DNA from 2 places in the Vagococcus changpingensis genome. Region 1 is predicted to be linked to the other one. Evidence: a T-box and tRNA genes for the amino acid it is inferred to sense, from the RefSeq annotation. Region 1 holds a T-box; the other holds one or more tRNA genes.
What was found. The T-box of region 1 lies ahead of MN187_RS08505 (valine--tRNA ligase). A T-box ahead of a tRNA ligase gene usually reads a tRNA of that ligase, here a tRNA-Val.

Region 1 (9,702 bases):
TCATTTTTTCCCAAAACATGTATAGCTGATAGATCTATCTCATCTACCTCTTGGTAAGGACACTTTTGTTCCACAACAAACACAGCAATTCGTAGTTGATACATGGAAAACAATTCTTGTCGGGTTAAATGATCAAATCTTTTTTGTTCAAATGTAATCATCTTCTCTTGTTCCTTTCACGTACTTTTTTCGTCCAGAACCCTCCAGAAATGTACTTAGGTTCATATGAGATGATAAATGCTTTATCATTAAAATCTTTAATATCTTTATATAAAGAACGCTCCGATTTTCTAGCAGATAAAATTTCTAGTACTAATCGTTCTCCTTCTCGTCCATGAGCAATGGTTTGTGTCACACCATATCCCTCATCTCTTAACAATTCTGGAAGTGCCTTATTTTCTTCATTTAATGGCAAAATAGCCGTCACCATAATATAACCTAATGCTAAATAATCTTCAATTTTTATCCCTAAAACAATTCCACAAGCATAACCTAATGCATATACAAACAGATTAACTGGGTTATTAATTTGATTTAATACTAAAGATAAACCAACAACATAGATGGAAATTTCCACCATACTAAGTAACGGGGCAATAACACGTGACCCTTTCATTGTTAACATGAAACGGATAGTATTTAGTGTAACATAACAAAAATTAATTAAAAAAATTATTAGTAATGTTTTCAATTCCATTTATTAAACTCCTCCTTTTATATAGCTCTGCTTCCTCATATTATCCGATAACTTTATACCATGCAACAAATTAATCAAAAAAAGTGTAAGTGGATTAACCCACTTACACTTAAAATTTTAATTAGATTTAATTACGCTTTTACAACGTTTGCTGCTTGAGGTCCACGATCTGTTTCTTCGATTTCGAATGTTACAGCTTGACCTTCTTCTAAAGTTTTGAATCCGTCGCCTTCGATAGCTGAGAAATGTACGAATACGTCATTTCCTTCTTCTTGTTGAATAAATCCAAATCCTTTTTCTGCGTTAAACCATTTTACTGTTCCTTGAGCCATGTTACTTCCTCCTCGTGCCGTAGCACATGTTAATTTTTGTAATACTTGCTTTCGGTCGATAGAGGGTGTTTCATACAACATCTATTGAAATCCAAAACCATATTACATATTCATGATAACTCATGTCTCTTTTAATTGCAAGTAAAGACCCGTTTTCACAATGATAATCTCTTAGTTTCTCTAAAACTTACGTAACCGGATTCTCCTACAATTATATGATCTAAAATCTCCATCCCCATCATTTTACCACAAGAAACCAAACGTTCTGTGAATATTTCATCTTGATCTGACGGTTCTGGATTTCCAGACGGATGGTTGTGAACTAGGATAAGGCGAGAGGCCGAATACCTCACGGCTAGATGAAAAATTTCACGTGGATGAGCAATTGATTGATTTAACGTGCCAATAAAAATCGTTTCTTTTTTTATGATTTCATTTTTAGCATTTAAATAAAATACCATAAAATGTTCTTGTGTTAAATCCTTCATTTCTTCAATTAATCGCTCGCCAATTTGTTGACTAGAATAAATTTTTCCATATTTTTCTTGTGTTGATAAAGCTAATCGTTTTCCTAATTCCACAATAGCTTTTATTTGTATCGCTTTTACTGTTCCTATTCCATTTAAATTCATCAATTCCTCTATTTTAACGGTTTTTAATCCGTATAACCCATCCACTTCTTTTAATATATTTTCTGCTAACTGCATGACTGGTATTGACTTATTTCCTGATTGTAACACAATAGCTAATAACTCTTCATTGGATAAAACCTCTGAACCATATTGTAGTAATCGCTCGCGAGGTAACAATTGATCTTTATACTCTTGCTCTCGACATTTAATTTTCAATAAAAAAACACTCCCTTCTTCACCCAAAACATACGTGAAAAAAGGAGTTTTTGATTTAAACTGATTTTATGTAGTCTAACACATCATACAAACTATCTTTAATAGTCAGTGTTTTTTCTTTCGCTTCGTCATTTGGTAAAATCAAATCCGGTACCATGATGACTGGTACATTGGCAGTGAAAGACGCTCGAATGCCATTCAATGAATCTTCTAGCATTATCGTTTCTTCTTTTGGTGTACCTAATATTTCGACAGCTTTTTCAACAATTTCTGGATGTGGTTTAGCATGTGTCACATCATTGCCACTGACAATCCCACTAAACTTATCCATAAATCCAGCTTTGTCTAATAACATATCAATCGCTTCACGGTTATTACTTGAAGCAACGACACACTTTACGCCGTGATTGTTTAAATACGTTAACAATTCTTCCACACCTGGTTTAATCGGTGCTCCCACTGTCGAAAATTCTTCCCATGTACTAGCTCGACTTTCTTTAAAAAATTGGTCAATCTCATCTTGTCTCAACATTGGAAAATCGTTGACATATTTTTGGTAAACTGCCTTCTCACCTAAACCAACTTCAGATTTATAATATTCCTCATCGTAGCCAGGCATCTTGAATTTTTGTGCAATTTCAATATTATTTTTCGAATAGACTGCTTCTGTATCAAAGATTAGGCCGTCCATATCAAAAATAACGCCGCTTATTTTTTTCACACGTCACTCTCCTAATAAAATTTGTCTTACTTGGGAAATAAAATACAATGATCCGGTAATTAAAATCAAATCGTCCCCTGACACTTCTTTCAATGTATCTGATAGTGCTTCTTGCCAGTGATCATATGCTGTTAATCCCATCTCTTCATATAATTCTTTCGTACAAGCTTTTGGGTAATCAAAAGTGGTCACTTTCAAGTCTAGATTATTTACTGACTGCAATAACCCAATCATCCCTTGAATGTCTTTAGTGGTCAACGCCCCAAAAATCGTATGAATTTTTTTATCTGAAAATTCTCGTCTTAGATTGTCTACTAATACTTCCATCGCGTGATCGTTATGCGCCCCATCTAATACAATAAATGGTTCATCAGAAATTTTTTCCATACGACCAGGCCAAAATGCTTGTTGTAATCCTTTTTGATAATCACGATTAGACACTGGTAAATGAAGCATATCAGCCACCTCATTAAATGCTTCAATGGCGACACTTGCATTATCTACTTGGTGTTTTCCAACCATATTTATGGATAATTGTTTTAAATCAACTTTATCTGATTTAAAATGGAATGTTTCTCCCCAATTATCAGTCGGTTGTAAGTATTGACTATCAAAGTCAACCCCATAACGTTTGATTGGAGCATGTAATGAATTTGCTTCTTTACTAATCACATCAAATGCTTCATCTGAAACATTCCCGACAATAACTGGCCTTCCTTCTTTAATAATCCCAGCTTTTTGACTAGCAACTTGTTCAATCGTATCTCCTAAAATATCGACATGGTCTAAACCAATTGTCGTAATTACTGACACAAGTGGAGTCATCACGTTCGTACAGTCAAAACGTCCGCCCAAACCAACTTCAACTAGAACAATGTCAACTTTTTTATCAACAAAATAATCAAACATCATAGCTGTTAATACTTCAAATTCAACAGTATGAGCTAACTCAGGTACCTCATCCATCTTATCCACGATAGGTATCACTTTTTCACATAATTCAACCAACTCTTCATTAGGAATTGGTTGACCGTTAATCGCAATGCGTTCGTTAAATGATTCGATATACGGTGAGGTAAAGGTTCCAACTGTTAAGCCTTGTTGCTCCAACAGGCAACGTAAAAACGTTGTCGTTGAGCCTTTCCCATTTGTTCCACCGATATGAACAATTTTTAACTTATCTTGCGGATTGTCTAATTGTTCTAATAAATAATTGATTCGTGTTAACCCCGGACGAATACCAAACTTTGTGCGTTCATGTATCCATGAAATGATTTCTCCATACTCCATCTTGTACAGCCACCTTTATTTATTTTTTCAAAGAAGCCAGTCTTTCTTTTACAGAGGCTTGTTTTTCTAAGTAATCTTTTTGTTTCTCACGTTCTGCTGCAACAACAGCCTCTGGTGCATTTGAAACAAAACGGTCATTGCTTAATTTCTTCTCAACAAGTGCTACTTCTGACGTCCACTTATCCAACTCTTTTTCCAAACGAGCAATTTCTTCGTCAATATTGATTAAATCTTCTAATGGTAAATAGATTTCAGCTCCAGTAATCACTGCACTCATGGCTAAATCTGGTACATCAAATTCTTCTTTAATTTCTAACACTTCTGGATGACAGAAACGTTCGATATAATTAGTATTTGCTTCAAAGAAGTCTTTAACTGAATCTTTTGATGTTTTGATTAACAATGTAATTGGCTTAGACATTGGTGCACTCACTTCTGAGCGAATATTACGAACTGAGCGGATTAATTCTTTTAATACTTCCATACCTTCTGCCGCTTGTTCATCTGTCCAAACTTCATTGACAGTTGGATAAGCTGCCACTACAATTGATTCACCTTGATGTGGAATTTTTTCCCAAATTTCTTCTGTCACAAATGGCATGATTGGGTGTAGTAAACGTAAAATGTTATCTAATACATGTACTAAAATGCTACGAGTCATTTGTTTTTGTTCTTCATTTTCTCCGTAAAGGACTTCCTTACTCATCTCAATATACCAATCACAGAAATCATCCCAAATAAAGTTGTATAAATGACGACCGGCTTCCCCAAACTCAAAACGGTCAAAGAAGTTCGTTACTTTTTCAATCGTTTCATTTAGTCGAGTTAAAATCCATTTATCTGCAACAGTTTTATCACCATCAAGAGAAATATCATCATATGTCATGCCTTCAACGTTCATTAATACAAAACGAGAGGCATTCCAAATTTTATTAATGAAGTTCCAAGCAGCATCCATTTTTTCATAACTAAAACGCATGTCTTGACCTGGTGTAGAGCCATTTGATAAGAACCAACGCAACGCGTCTGCTCCGTATTGATCAATGACATCCATTGGGTCGATACCATTACCAAGAGATTTACTCATTTTACGTCCATCTTCCGCACGAATTAATCCGTGAATCAACACATTTTCAAATGGTCGTTCTTCAGTAAATTCTAAACTTTGGAAAATCATACGACTTACCCAGAAGAAAATAATGTCATAACCAGTCACTAATGTATTCGTTGGGAAATAACGTTTGAAGTCATGTGACTCCGTATCAGGCCAACCCATTGTTGAAAATGGCCAAAGAGCTGAACTAAACCAAGTATCTAATACATCTTCATCTTGATGCCAGTTTTCAACGTCTTTAGGTGCTTCTTCTCCAACATAAACTTCGCCTGTTTCATTATGATACCAAGCTGGAATACGATGTCCCCACCAAAGTTGACGAGAAATTACCCAGTCATGTACATTTTCCATCCATGTTAAGAATGTCTGATTAAAACGTGGTGGATAAAAATCAACGGCGTCATCTGTTGCTTGGTTTTCAACAGCTTTTTTCGCAAGTGGCGCCATTTTAACAAACCATTGCGTTGATAATCTTGGCTCAACCACGACTCCAGTTCGCTCAGAGTGACCAACACTATGAGTCATTTTTTCAACGCCTTTAAGTAGTCCTAACTCATCTAAATCCTTAATGACTGCTTTACGTGTAGTAAAACGATCCATACCGGCATATTTACCAGCTAAATCATTCATTGTCGCGTCATCATTCATCACGTTAATACGAGGTAAATCATGACGATTACCCACCTCAAAGTCGTTAGGGTCATGGGCTGGTGTAATTTTTACGACACCTGTTCCAAATTCCATATCAACATAATCATCAGCGACAATCGGAATTTCTTTATCCACTAATGGTAAAATCACTGTTTTACCAATTAAATGTTGATAACGTTCATCCTTAGGGTGAACGGCAACAGCTGTGTCCCCAAGCATGGTTTCTGGACGTGTTGTCGCAATTTCTAATTTTCCACTGCCATCAGCTAATGGATAATACATATGATAAAACGCGCCTTCGATGTCTTTATGAATGACTTCGATATCAGATAAAGCGGTTTTTGCTTGTGGGTCCCAATTAATAATGTACTCACCACGATAAATAAGGCCTTTATTATAAAGTGTCACAAACACTTTTTTCACCGCATCAGATAGTCCATCGTCTAAAGTAAATCTCTCTCTTGAATAGTCTAAAGATAATCCTAATTTTGCCCACTGCTCACGAATATGTCCGGCATATTCTTCTTTCCATTCTTTCGTTGTTTCGATGAATTTTTCACGACCTAAATCATATCGTGACACACCTTCACCACGTAATTTTTCTTCAACTTTCGCTTGAGTTGCAATCCCAGCATGGTCCATACCAGGTAACCATAATGTATCAAAGCCTTGCATTCTCTTTTGACGAATAATCATATCTTGCAGTGTCGTATCCCATGCATGACCTAAGTGAAGTTTTCCTGTCACGTTTGGTGGTGGTATGACAATAGAATACGCTGGTGCACTTTCATCCCCACTTGGTTTAAATAAATCTTTTTCTAGCCACTTTTTATAACGCCCTTTTTCAACAGCTTTTGGGTCAAACTTTGGCGCTAAGTTTTGTTGTTCATCTGTCATATACATTTCTCCTTATTTTTTATTTTTCAAAACAAAAAGCCCTAAAGTTATTTCTAACTTTAGGACGATTATCTCGCGGTACCACCTATCTTATAAGCATACGAATACGCTTATCTCTCTAGGTCATATAACGTTGACAATACGGTTCCCACTCCTAGGCTACCTTCATACTTTTAAATGGAAAACCTTTCAGCCAATGGATTTTCTTTCTGCAACATATCCAAGTATTACTCTTCCTATTCTTTATGGTTGTTTATGCCATTCATTTTACCTTGATAGCATCATTTCGTCAAACTTAGATTAACGCTTTTGCAGCTTCTAATGCTTTAACATAATTTGGTTCACTTGATACTTCTGGTACGATTTCTTCATATGTAATGACGCCATCTTTGTCTAACACAAAAATTGAGCGTGCTAAACGATTAATTGATGGAATTAAAATACCATATTCTTTTCCAACCACACCTTCTTCATCTCTTAACATGGTCATGTCAACTGATTCAGCTGCACACCAATTAGCTAATTGTTCTTTTGTGTTATTTGAAATCGTTAAAAAATATACGTCTTTAATTGTTGCTGCTTCTTTATTAAAGTGTTTTGTCTGTAGTGCACAAACACTAGTATCAATATCAGGTACCACACTAATAATAACTGGTTTTCCTTTTAATTCCTCTAATGAGATTACATTATCTGACAAATCTTTTAAACTAAATGTTGGAGCTTTTTCTCCCGCTTTTGGTGGTGTTCCTACTAATTCAACTGGGTTACCTTTTAATAATACTTCCATGTTGACACATCCTTTATTTAACTTTCCTTCATTATAGTGAAATAAAGTTAAATACACAAAATAGATGCTTGGAAAAACTAGATTAAATCAAGGTTTGCATGATTGTAATTTTCATCATAATAGATCAACGTTTGTAACTCCGTCGTTAAATCAATGTATTGCACTTGAACATGTGAGGGAACTTTTAACCGCTTAGGAGCAAAATTTAAAATAGCCGTCACTCCAGCTTCAACAACCTCATCAATTACTTGTTGTGCTTTGCTACTAGGCACAGTCATAATAACTGTTGTAATACCTTCTTTTTTTACAATGTTTTTTAACTCACTCATATCTTTTACAACAATTCCATTAATTTTTTCACCAACAATTTCAGGATTTGCATCAAATGCCGCCACAATATTTAAATTTGTATCTCGTCTAAAATTATTTTTTATTAATGCTTTACCTAAATTTCCAGATCCAACTAATGCAATGCGTTTTTCAATATCTGTTTTTAATATCTCACTAAAAACTTCTATTAAGTATGGCACATCATAACCATAGCCACTTCGTCCCAACTCCCCAAAGTGAGAAAAATCTCGCCTAATAGTTGCTGATGGAATTTGAATCATTTTACTAAACTCGTTTGATTTAATACGTTTTACACCTGTTTCATCTAATGTTTTTAAATACCTAAAATAAAGTGGAATACGTTTTGTTGTTGCTTTAGGGACCATTTTCATATTTTTGTGTTCTTCCACAGTCCATCCCTCCTAAAGAATTGTGATTATTTTCACATTTAGTGTATCATTTTTCACAATCTTTTTCAATGACTATCCAGCAATATTATTCCAAACCTTGTTCAGTATTTTCGATATTTTTCATTAATATACTATCTATTGAACGTTTAATAGCTTCTAATCGATTATTTTCAATAACGTCATCTACAATAATTACATTCTCTAAGTCGTGATAAAAGAGGTGGTTCGTTATCACCATATCTACTTTATTCAAAGAATCTCTTGTTTCTTTACTATTAAATAATGTCTTTTCATATTCTAATCCTACAATTTTAATTTTAGCTTGAAATGTTCAATTTTAAAATATAGCTTAAAATCTTGGCATGATTTTTCTCTAAAGTTGTCGAGACCACGATTGAAACAGCTTTAATTTTAGTAAGACTCTCAAATACCTTATAATTACAATACCTAAAGGCTCGACTAATCAATAAAGGGGCATAAAAACGAATCCAAGGAGTATTTATTTCTAATTCTTTTAAACTCTGGGATACAATATCATAAAAAATTGGATACTGTAATTTAATAGATTTATCATTTAATTCACTTCATAAATTAACCAAATTTAGTTGATAAAGATAGACATCATTTATAAAAGAAACGTAGGCTAATTCTTTTTTATTTCCTCCTGATGAGCATTGTGACGATCTAAAGCAACGACTGTTGCTGTTGTACTTAATCTTAAAATAGCAACTAAAATAGCTGCTATACTCAATCGTTTTTTAACGACTATTTTCCCAGTTTTTATGACGTTAGTTGAACAGATGGACTGACTAGATGATTGTCTATGTTTTCTTTTTTTACGTTTCTTTTTTAATTTTATATTATTTAAATTTTCTGGTTGTATTTTATTAGTCATCCTTATATGCCCCTTTTTTGAATTTATTGTTACTTACAAAATGAGTATATGATGCTTTTAATTTGTTTAATGTTCAAAAATAACTAAAAAGGTAACCAAAAATTGACTAAAAATAAAAGTCCAGCTCATTTATCACCAATGAATCTTATTGTACACAAGTTTCTAATTTATCCCATATTAGTATCGTCATCTTTTATTTTATTGAAACAAAATTTTGACCTATTTATAATCATGTTGTCTATACTTATGAATTTTTCACAAACTATCTCATTAAGATCAAAATAAAAAGAGTTAGTAACGTTTAGCTCCTAACTCTTTTTATTTTATACTATTTGACAAAATTAACTCATTTCCTGTTCAATTTTTTCTAACCATTTTGTTGTTCCCTTATTTATCAACTCATAAGTTAAATCAAAATCTCCGGTGTAATAAGGATCTGGTATCATTTTTTTATCCAATCCAACTTCTTCTGATAATAATAAATGAATTTTATATAATGATTCAATATCAGGTGATAATCCTTCTAAATCTCGAATATTATTTTCATCCATTCCTATAATGTAATCAAACTGATGAAAATCATCAGAAGAAATTTTTTGAGCATGTAATCCCTCACATGATAAACCGACTTCTTTCAATTTCTCTTGTGTGCCTTTATGTGGAGCGTCTCCATCATTCCAGCTCCCAGTTGCTCTGGAAGAAACCTCAATAACATCAGACAACCCTTTAT
Region 2 (9,702 bases), 220 kb from region 1:
TTAATACGGGAATAGATGCTGTAATAATCGCATTTAATCCTATATTAGAAATCATCAAGGCCATAAATAAACATCCCAATACAAATGATAAATAATGTCTATCAGAAAACATTTCTGAATAAGATTTACCAAATGAAGTTGCTAATCCAATAGCCGTTTTTAAACAGGCTACAATCACGATTAAACCTAATAAAATATTACCAGGTACACCTAAATAATAATCTGCCAATTGGGACAATGTTACACCACCATTTTTATTTAACGATAAAGTCCCTAAACTCATCGCTCCCATAATTGATAACAACGTATAAATAACACCCATAAGGACAATACCAAAAATTCCAGATTTCATTGTTTCAATGGCAATTCTTGATTTTTTTTGAATCCCAAATCCTTTAACACTTTCAATAATAATAGCCCCAAATGCTAATCCTGCCAAAGCATCTAATGTATTATATCCACCTAAAAATCCTTTTATAAAAGGAGTAGATTTATATGAAGCTTGCACGGAAGCATTTTCTATCGATCCCATAGGTTTTATAAAACTTACTAAAATGAGACAACTTAATAAAATTAAAAATAATGGCGTTAAATACTTTCCAATATAATCTAAAATTTTACTTGGTTTAAATGAAAATAATAAAACAAATGAAAAAAATATAGTACTAAAAATAAAAAGAGATAATGTTGATTTATCCTTAGGTATAAAATGAGCAAAAGACATTTCATATGAAGTTGTGGCTAACCTCGGCATTGCAAAGAATGGACCTATAATTAAATATAAAACAACAGTAAAAAAATAAGCAAAAGCCGAGGATACTTTACTCGCTAGTTCAAAAATTTTATTTGTCCCAGTCGCACCAAAAGATATAATAGCTAGAAAAGGAATTCCAATCGCTGATAATAAAAATCCATTATTTGCTAATAACACATTTTGACCCGCTTCTTGACCCATTTGAATCGGAAAAATTAAGTTACCTGCTCCAAAAAACAAACCAAACACCATCATTCCAATATATAACTTTTCCTTGTATGATAATTTTTCTTTCATATTAATTTAATTTCCTTTCCTTTATATTTTTGTATAAAAAAAAGCTTGAAATTGTATATACAATTTCAAGCTTATGACCCGTACGGGACTCGAACCCGTGTTACCGCCGTGAAAGGGCGGTGTCTTAACCGCTTGACCAACGGGCCTAATAAAAAAGCTATGGAGAAGGAGGGATTTGAACCCTCGCGCCAGTTACCCGACCTATACCCTTAGCAGGGGCACCTCTTCAGCCACTTGAGTACTTCTCCAAAAAATTTAAAACTAATGGGCCTAAATGGACTCGAACCATCGACCTCACGCTTATCAGGCGTGCGCTCTAACCAGCTGAGCTATAGGCCCTATTTAATTCTAAAGCGGGTGACGAGAATCGAACTCGCGACAACAGCTTGGAAGGCTGTAGTTTTACCACTAAACTACACCCGCTAATATAAAAGAACGGTCCCGACGGGAATCGAACCCGCGATCTCCTGCGTGACAGGCAGGCATGTTAACCCCTACACCACGGAACCTAATTGCGGAGACAGGATTTGAACCTGTGACCTTCGGGTTATGAGCCCGACGAGCTACCTAACTGCTCCACTCCGCGATATTAATAAGGAGGATAAGGGATTCGAACCCTTGCGTGCTTTTACACACCTGACGGTTTTCAAGACCGTTCCCTTCAGCCGGACTTGGGTAATCCTCCATAATAAAATATGACCCGTACGGGACTCGAACCCGTGTTACCGCCGTGAAAGGGCGGTGTCTTAACCGCTTGACCAACGGGCCAAAAATACTACTTAAAACTAATGGGCCTAAATGGACTCGAACCATCGACCTCACGCTTATCAGGCGTGCGCTCTAACCAGCTGAGCTATAGGCCCTATTTAATTCTAAAGCGGGTGACGAGAATCGAACTCGCGACAACAGCTTGGAAGGCTGTAGTTTTACCACTAAACTACACCCGCTAATATAAATGGCGCAAGACAGAATCGAACTGCCGACACACGGAGCTTCAATCCGTTGCTCTACCAACTGAGCTACTGCGCCATTAAATACGGTCCCGACGGGAATCGAACCCGCGATCTCCTGCGTGACAGGCAGGCATGTTAACCCCTACACCACGGAACCTAATTGCGGAGACAGGATTTGAACCTGTGACCTTCGGGTTATGAGCCCGACGAGCTACCTAACTGCTCCACTCCGCGATATTAATAAGGAGGATAAGGGATTCGAACCCTTGCGTGCTTTGACACACCTGACGGTTTTCAAGACCGTTCCCTTCAGCCGGACTTGGGTAATCCTCCATAATAAAAATAACTTTCAATGGACCTTGTAGGACTCGAACCTACGACCGCCCGGTTATGAGCCGGGAGCTCTAACCAACTGAGCTAAAGGTCCAAAGGTCGAAAATTTATCGCGGCGGAGGGGATCGAACCCCCGACCTCCCGGGTATGAACCGGACGCTCTAGCCAGCTGAGCTACACCGCGAAATAAACAATTACTATAAAATATAAGTAATTAAACGCGCCCAAGAGGAGTCGAACCCCTAACCTTCTGATCCGTAGTCAGACACTCTATCCAGTTGAGCTATGGGCGCTATTAATGATGCCGAGGACCGGAATCGAACCGGTACGGTGATCACTCACCGCAGGATTTTAAGTCCTGTGCGTCTGCCAGTTCCGCCACCCCGGCTAGAACTTATGAAAAGCGGAAGACGGGGTTCGAACCCGCGACCCCCACCTTGGCAAGGTGATGTTCTACCACTGAACTACTTCCGCTTATAGATGCCGGCTAAAGGACTTGAACCCTCGACCCTCTGATTACAAATCAGATGCTCTACCAACTGAGCTAAGCCGGCAAATATAAATGCGGGTGAAGGGACTTGAACCCCCACGCCGTTAAGCGCTAGATCCTAAATCTAGTGCGTCTGCCAATTCCGCCACACCCGCATATATGACCCGTACTGGGCTCGAACCAGTGACCCTCTGATTAAAAGTCAGATGCTCTACCAACTGAGCTAACGAGTCAAAAATGTATGGAGGTTAACGGGATCGAACCGCTGACCCCCTGCTTGTAAGGCAGGTGCTCTCCCAGCTGAGCTAAACCTCCATCAATACAAAAAGCACGGCAACGTCCTACTCTCACAAAGGGAAACCCTTCACTACCCTCGGCGCTAAGAAACTTAACTTCTGTGTTCGGCATGGTTACAGGTGTATCCTTCTTGCCATCGTCACCGCACTTATATGTTTTTTATTGAGTGATGATTCACTCAAAACTGGATGTTAAGTTAGTATCAATATAATGGTCCACCGCTATCTTGGTTAAGTCCTCGACCGATTAGTACTAGTCCGCTCCATACATCACTGTACTTCCACTTCTAGCCTATCTACCTGATCATCTTTCAGGGGTCTTACTTCCTTAAAGGAATGGGAAATCTCATCTTGAGGGGGGCTTCACGCTTAGATGCTTTCAGCGTTTATCCCGTCCATACATAGCTACCCAGCAATGCCCTTGGCAGAACAACTGGTACACCAGAGGTATGTCCATCCCGGTCCTCTCGTACTAAGGACAGCTCCTCTCAAATTTCCAACGCCCGCGACGGATAGGGACCGAACTGTCTCACGACGTTCTGAACCCAGCTCGCGTGCCGCTTTAATGGGCGAACAGCCCAACCCTTGGGACCGACTACAGCCCCAGGATGCGACGAGCCGACATCGAGGTGCCAAACCTCCCCGTCGATGTGAACTCTTGGGGAGATAAGCCTGTTATCCCCAGGGTAGCTTTTATCCGTTGAGCGATGGCCCTTCCATGCGGAACCACCGGATCACTAAGCCCGACTTTCGTCCCTGCTCGAGTTGTAACTCTCGCAGTCAAGCTCCCTTCTGCCTTTGCACTCTACGAATGATTTCCAACCATTCTGAGGGAACCTTTGGGCGCCTCCGTTACCTTTTGGGAGGCGACCGCCCCAGTCAAACTGTCCATCTGACACTGTCTCCCACCACGATAAGTGGTGCGGGTTAGAATGGTCATAACACAAGGGTAGTATCCCACCAGCGCCTCCATCGAAACTAGCGTTCCGATTTCTACGGCTCCTACCTATCCTGTACATGTGTTACAAACATTCAATATCAAACTACAGTAAAGCTCCATGGGGTCTTTCCGTCCTGTCGCGGGTAACCTGCATCTTCACAGGTACTAAAATTTCACCGAGTCTCTCGTTGAGACAGTGCCCAAATCGTTACGCCTTTCGTGCGGGTCGGAACTTACCCGACAAGGAATTTCGCTACCTTAGGACCGTTATAGTTACGGCCGCCGTTTACTGGGGCTTCAATTTTGAGCTTCGCTATTGCTAACCCATCCTCTTAACCTTCCAGCACCGGGCAGGCGTCAGCCCCTATACGTCATCTTTCGATTTTGCAGAGACCTGTGTTTTTGATAAACAGTCGCTTGGGCCTATTCACTGCGGCTGAACTTGCGTTCAGCACCCCTTCTCCCGAAGTTACGGGGTCATTTTGCCGAGTTCCTTAACGAGAGTTCTCTCGCTCACCTTAGGATTCTCTCCTCGACTACCTGTGTCGGTTTGCGGTACGGTCATTTGTTTCTAACTAGAAGCTTTTCTTGACAGTGTGACATTGAGACTTCGGTACTCTATTTCCCTACTCATCACAACTTGTTCTTAAAGATAAAAGCATTTGACTCTTATCAAAACTTGTTGCTTGAACGTGCACTTCCAGTCGCACGATCTCATAGCCTCCTGTGTCCCTCCATTGTTCAAACAAAACAAACGAGTACAGGAATCTCAACCTGTTGTCCTCGCCTACGCCTATCGGCCTCAGCTTAGGTCCCGACTAACCCTGGGAGGACGAGCCTTCCCCAGGAAACCTTAGTCATTCGGTGGACAGGATTCTCACCTGTCTTTCGCTACTCATACCGGCATTCTCACTTCTAAGCGCTCCACCAGTCCTTACGATCCAGCTTCAACGCCCTTAGAACGCTCTCCTACCATAGAACCAAAGGTTCTATCCACAGCTTCGGTAACATGTTTAGCCCCGGTACATTTTCGGCGCAAGGGCACTCGACTAGTGAGCTATTACGCACTCTTTAAATGGTGGCTGCTTCTGAGCCAACATCCTAGTTGTTTGTGCACCCTCACATCCTTTTCCACTTAACATGTATTTTGGGACCTTAGCTGGTGGTCTGGGCTGTTTCCCTTTCGACAATGGATCTTATCACTCACTGTCTGACTCCCGGATATAAATGAATGGCATTCGGAGTTTTATCTGAATTCGGTAACCCAAGACGGGCCCCTAGTCCAAACAGTGCTCTACCTCCATCATTCTCAAATCCGAGGCTAGCCCTAAAGCTATTTCGGAGAGAACCAGCTATCTCCAAGTTCGTTTGGAATTTCTCCGCTACCCACACCTCATCCCCGCACTTTTCAACGTACGTGGGTTCGGTCCTCCAGTGCGTTTTACCACACCTTCAACCTGGACATGGGTAGGTCACATGGTTTCGGGTCTACGACAACATACTCATTCGCCCTATTCAGACTCGCTTTCGCTACGGCTCCGCTTCTTCAGCTTAACCTCGCATGCTATCGTAACTCGCCGGTTCATTCTGCAAAAGGCACGCTATCACCCATTAACGGGCTCTAACTTCTTGTAAGCACACGGTTTCAGGTTCTATTTCACTCCCCTTCCGGGTGCTTTTCACCTTTCCTCACGGTACTGGTTCACTATCGGTCACTAGAGAGTATTTAGCCTTGGGAGATGGTCCTCCCGGATTCCGACGGAATTTCTCGTGTTCCGCCGTACTCAGGATACTCATAGGTGTGTTGTCAATTTCATCTACGGGGCTTTTACCCACTACGGCTGACCTTTCCAGATCGATTCGACTATCCACAACAGCTACCACAATTGAGTCCTACAACCCCAATAAGCAAGCTTATTGGTTTGGGCTGTTTCCGTTTCGCTCGCCGCTACTAAGGAAATCGATTTTTCTTTCTCTTCCTGCAGGTACTTAGATGTTTCAGTTCTCTGCGTCTACCTTCTAATAGCTATGTATTCACTACTAGATAATATCCTATAAAAGATACTGGGTTCCCCCATTCGGAAATCTCCGGATCATAGCTTACTTACAGCTCCCCGAAGCATATCGGTGTTAGTCCCGTCCTTCATCGGCTTCTAGTGCCAAGGCATCCACCGTGCGCCCTTATTCACTTAACCTTTTCTAACCTTACGGTTAGCTTTTTTTCATTAACTATTAACTAGCGATAGATAATAGTTAATACATTTCACAGTTCTTTAAAAGAAACTGTTCAACGCGGTGTTCTCGGTTTATGTTGATGTCTAACTTCAACTATCCAGTTTTCAATGAACAATCTATATGATGATTTCTCATCAATGGAGCCTAGCGGGATCGAACCGCTGACCTCCTGCGTGCAAGGCAGGCGCTCTCCCAGCTGAGCTAAGGCCCCTATTTAAGAGTAGACCTCTCAAAACTGAACAAAGTAAAACGTAATGTGTTTTCCGTAATTATCCTTAGAAAGGAGGTGATCCAGCCGCACCTTCCGATACGGCTACCTTGTTACGACTTCACCCCAATCATCTATCCCACCTTAGGCGGCTGGCTCCAAAAGGTTACCTCACCGACTTTGGGTGTTACAAACTCTCGTGGTGTGACGGGCGGTGTGTACAAGGCCCGGGAACGTATTCACCGTGGCATGCTGATCCACGATTACTAGCGATTCCGGCTTCATGTAGGCGAGTTGCAGCCTACAATCCGAACTGAGAACAGCTTTAAGAGATTAGCTAAACCTCGCGGTCTCGCAACTCATTGTACTGTCCATTGTAGCACGTGTGTAGCCCAGGTCATAAGGGGCATGATGATTTGACGTCATCCCCACCTTCCTCCGGTTTGTCACCGGCAGTCTCGCTAGAGTGCCCAACTAAATGATGGCAACTAACAATAAGGGTTGCGCTCGTTGCGGGACTTAACCCAACATCTCACGACACGAGCTGACGACAACCATGCACCACCTGTCACTTTGTCCCCGAAGGGAAAGCTCTATCTCTAGAGTGGTCAAAGGATGTCAAGACCTGGTAAGGTTCTTCGCGTTGCTTCGAATTAAACCACATGCTCCACCGCTTGTGCGGGCCCCCGTCAATTCCTTTGAGTTTCAGCCTTGCGGCCGTACTCCCCAGGCGGAGTGCTTAATGCGTTAACTGCAGCACTGAAGGGCGGAAACCCTCCAACACTTAGCACTCATCGTTTACGGCGTGGACTACCAGGGTATCTAATCCTGTTTGCTCCCCACGCTTTCGAGCCTCAGCGTCAGTTACAGACCAGAGAGTCGCCTTCGCCACTGGTGTTCCTCCATATATCTACGCATTTCACCGCTACACATGGAATTCCACTCTCCTCTTCTGCACTCAAGTCCTCCAGTTTCCAATGACCTTCCTCGGTTGAGCCGAGGGCTTTCACATCAGACTTAAAAGACCGCCTGCGCTCGCTTTACGCCCAATAAATCCGGACAACGCTTGCCACCTACGTATTACCGCGGCTGCTGGCACGTAGTTAGCCGTGGCTTTCTGGTTAGATACCGTCAAGGTGATAACAGTTACTCTATCACTTGTTCTTCTCTAACAACAGAGTTTTACGATCCGAAAACCTTCTTCACTCACGCGGCGTTGCTCGGTCAGACTTTCGTCCATTGCCGAAGATTCCCTACTGCTGCCTCCCGTAGGAGTCTGGGCCGTGTCTCAGTCCCAGTGTGGCCGATCACCCTCTCAGGTCGGCTATGCATCATGGTCTTGGTAGGCCGTTACCCCACCAACTAACTAATGCACCGCGGGCCCATCCACCAGTGACACCGAAGCGTCTTTCATACTTTCGCCATGCGGCAAAAGCAATTATGCGGTATTAGCACCTGTTTCCAAGTGTTATCCCCCTCTGGTGGGCAGGTTGCCCACGTGTTACTCACCCGTCCGCCACTCACTTCTTTTCGGTGGAGCAAGCTCCGGTGAAAAGAAGTGCGTTCGACTTGCATGTATTAGGCACGCCGCCAGCGTTCGTCCTGAGCCAGGATCAAACTCTCAATAAAAAGTTGATAACATCTTGCGATGTTTAGCTCATTTGTTTTAAAAACTTGCTAGCGAATTGTATTCACTAAATATGGTTTGTTTCTACATAGTAGAAACGCCCTACACATTTGGTTCGTCTTACTTTGTTCAGTTTTCAAAGGTCTAAACTTTGTTGTCGTAACAACTTTTATATCATAACAAGTTGTCATCTTATTGTCAACACTTTTTAATTTTTTTTGAGAAAAATCTCAAAATCGGGAAGACAGGATTCGAACCTGCGACCCCTTGGTCCCAAACCAAGTGCTCTACCAAGCTGAGCTACTTCCCGTATTAAATTAAACGCGCCCAAGAGGAGTCGAACCCCTAACCTTCTGATCCGTAGTCAGACACTCTATCCAGTTGAGCTATGGGCGCTATTAATGATGCCGAGGACCGGAATCGAACCGGTACGGTGATCACTCACCGCAGGATTTTAAGTCCTGTGCGTCTGCCAGTTCCGCCACCCCGGCTAGAACTTATGAAAAGCGGAAGACGGGGTTCGAACCCGCGACCCCCACCTTGGCAAGGTGATGTTCTACCACTGAACTACTTCCGCTTATAGATGCCGGCTAAAGGACTTGAACCCTCGACCCTCTGATTACAAATCAGATGCTCTACCAACTGAGCTAAGCCGGCATGTTCTATCAATACGAATTTTAAACAACAAAAAAATACTAACTTTCGTATTATGGCTTAATATAGTAATGACCCGTACTGGGCTCGAACCAGTGACCCTCTGATTAAAAGTCAGATGCTCTACCAACTGAGCTAACGAGTCAAAAATGTATGGAGGTTAACGGGATCGAACCGCTGACCCCCTGCTTGTAAGGCAGGTGCTCTCCCAGCTGAGCTAAACCTCCATCAATACAAAAAGCACGGCAACGTCCTACTCTCACAAAGGGAAACCCTTCACTACCCTCGGCGCTAAGAAGCTTAACTTCTGTGTTCGGCATGGTTACAGGTGTATCCTTCTTGCCATCGTCACCGCACTTATATGCTTTTTATTGAGTGATGATTCACTCAAAACTGGATGTTAAGTTAGTATCAATATAATTGTCCACCGTTATCTTGGTTAAGTCCTCGACCGATTAGTACTAGTCCGCTCCATACATCACTGTACTTCCACTTCTAGCCTATCTACCTGATCATCTTTCAGGGGTCTTACTTCCTTAAAGGAATGGGAAATCTCATCTTGAGGGGGGCTTCACGCTTAGATGCTTTCAGCGTTTATCCCGTCCATACATAGCTACCCAGCAATGCCCTTGGCAGAACAACTGGTACACCAGAGGTATGTCCATCCCGGTCCTCTCGTACTAAGGACAGCTCCTCTCAAATTTCCAACGCCCGCGACGGATAGGGACCGAACTGTCTCACGACGTTCTGAACCCAGCTCGCGTGCCGCTTTAATGGGCGAACAGCCCAACCCTTGGGACCGACTACAGCCCCAGGATGCGACGAGCCGACATCGAGGTGCCAAACCTCCCCGTCGATGTGAACTCTTGGGGGAGATAAGCCTGTTATCCCCAGGGTAGCTTTTATCCGTTGAGC

Region 2: it has a tRNA-Val gene. The T-box ahead of MN187_RS08505 (valine--tRNA ligase) is inferred to sense a tRNA for this amino acid. The anticodon was not compared.

What each region holds. Positions count from the first base shown of each region.
Region 1 covers NZ_CP093384.1:1,760,756-1,770,457, forward strand. The annotation lists gene MN187_RS08475 (GNAT family N-acetyltransferase) at 1-158, opposite strand, end outside; gene MN187_RS08480 (DUF2179 domain-containing protein) at 158-697, opposite strand; gene MN187_RS08485 (cold-shock protein) at 829-1,029, opposite strand; gene radC (RadC family protein) at 1,185-1,877, opposite strand; gene MN187_RS08495 (HAD family hydrolase) at 1,933-2,598, opposite strand; gene MN187_RS08500 (bifunctional folylpolyglutamate synthase/dihydrofolate synthase) at 2,602-3,888, opposite strand; gene MN187_RS08505 (valine--tRNA ligase) at 3,908-6,550, opposite strand; T-box leader at 6,608-6,803, opposite strand; gene tpx (thiol peroxidase) at 6,846-7,337, opposite strand; gene MN187_RS08515 (redox-sensing transcriptional repressor Rex) at 7,415-8,059, opposite strand; gene MN187_RS08520 (hypothetical protein) at 8,163-8,330, opposite strand; gene MN187_RS08525 (hypothetical protein) at 8,721-8,972, opposite strand; gene MN187_RS08530 (low molecular weight protein-tyrosine-phosphatase) at 9,314-9,702, opposite strand, start outside.
Region 2 covers NZ_CP093384.1:1,984,458-1,994,159, forward strand. The annotation lists gene brnQ (branched-chain amino acid transport system II carrier protein) at 1-1,051, opposite strand, end outside; tRNA gene MN187_RS09620 (tRNA-Glu) at 1,126-1,197, opposite strand; tRNA gene MN187_RS09625 (tRNA-Ser) at 1,212-1,299, opposite strand; tRNA gene MN187_RS09630 (tRNA-Ile) at 1,317-1,390, opposite strand; tRNA gene MN187_RS09635 (tRNA-Gly) at 1,404-1,474, opposite strand; tRNA gene MN187_RS09640 (tRNA-Asp) at 1,488-1,560, opposite strand; tRNA gene MN187_RS09645 (tRNA-Met) at 1,564-1,637, opposite strand; tRNA gene MN187_RS09650 (tRNA-Ser) at 1,647-1,736, opposite strand; tRNA gene MN187_RS09655 (tRNA-Glu) at 1,748-1,819, opposite strand; tRNA gene MN187_RS09660 (tRNA-Ile) at 1,841-1,914, opposite strand; tRNA gene MN187_RS09665 (tRNA-Gly) at 1,928-1,998, opposite strand; tRNA gene MN187_RS09670 (tRNA-Phe) at 2,008-2,080, opposite strand; tRNA gene MN187_RS09675 (tRNA-Asp) at 2,089-2,161, opposite strand; tRNA gene MN187_RS09680 (tRNA-Met) at 2,165-2,238, opposite strand; tRNA gene MN187_RS09685 (tRNA-Ser) at 2,248-2,337, opposite strand; tRNA gene MN187_RS09690 (tRNA-Ile) at 2,358-2,431, opposite strand; tRNA gene MN187_RS09695 (tRNA-Met) at 2,448-2,521, opposite strand; tRNA gene MN187_RS09700 (tRNA-Arg) at 2,557-2,630, opposite strand; tRNA gene MN187_RS09705 (tRNA-Leu) at 2,640-2,725, opposite strand; tRNA gene MN187_RS09710 (tRNA-Gly) at 2,740-2,811, opposite strand; tRNA gene MN187_RS09715 (tRNA-Thr) at 2,819-2,891, opposite strand; tRNA gene MN187_RS09720 (tRNA-Leu) at 2,901-2,982, opposite strand; tRNA gene MN187_RS09725 (tRNA-Lys) at 2,988-3,060, opposite strand; tRNA gene MN187_RS09730 (tRNA-Val) at 3,070-3,142, opposite strand; rRNA gene rrf (5S ribosomal RNA) at 3,156-3,271, opposite strand; rRNA gene MN187_RS09740 (23S ribosomal RNA) at 3,351-6,258, opposite strand; tRNA gene MN187_RS09745 (tRNA-Ala) at 6,437-6,509, opposite strand; rRNA gene MN187_RS09750 (16S ribosomal RNA) at 6,578-8,135, opposite strand; tRNA gene MN187_RS09755 (tRNA-Pro) at 8,370-8,443, opposite strand; tRNA gene MN187_RS09760 (tRNA-Arg) at 8,456-8,529, opposite strand; tRNA gene MN187_RS09765 (tRNA-Leu) at 8,539-8,624, opposite strand; tRNA gene MN187_RS09770 (tRNA-Gly) at 8,639-8,710, opposite strand; tRNA gene MN187_RS09775 (tRNA-Thr) at 8,718-8,790, opposite strand; tRNA gene MN187_RS09780 (tRNA-Lys) at 8,860-8,932, opposite strand; tRNA gene MN187_RS09785 (tRNA-Val) at 8,942-9,014, opposite strand; rRNA gene rrf (5S ribosomal RNA) at 9,028-9,143, opposite strand; rRNA gene MN187_RS09795 (23S ribosomal RNA) at 9,223-9,702, opposite strand, start outside.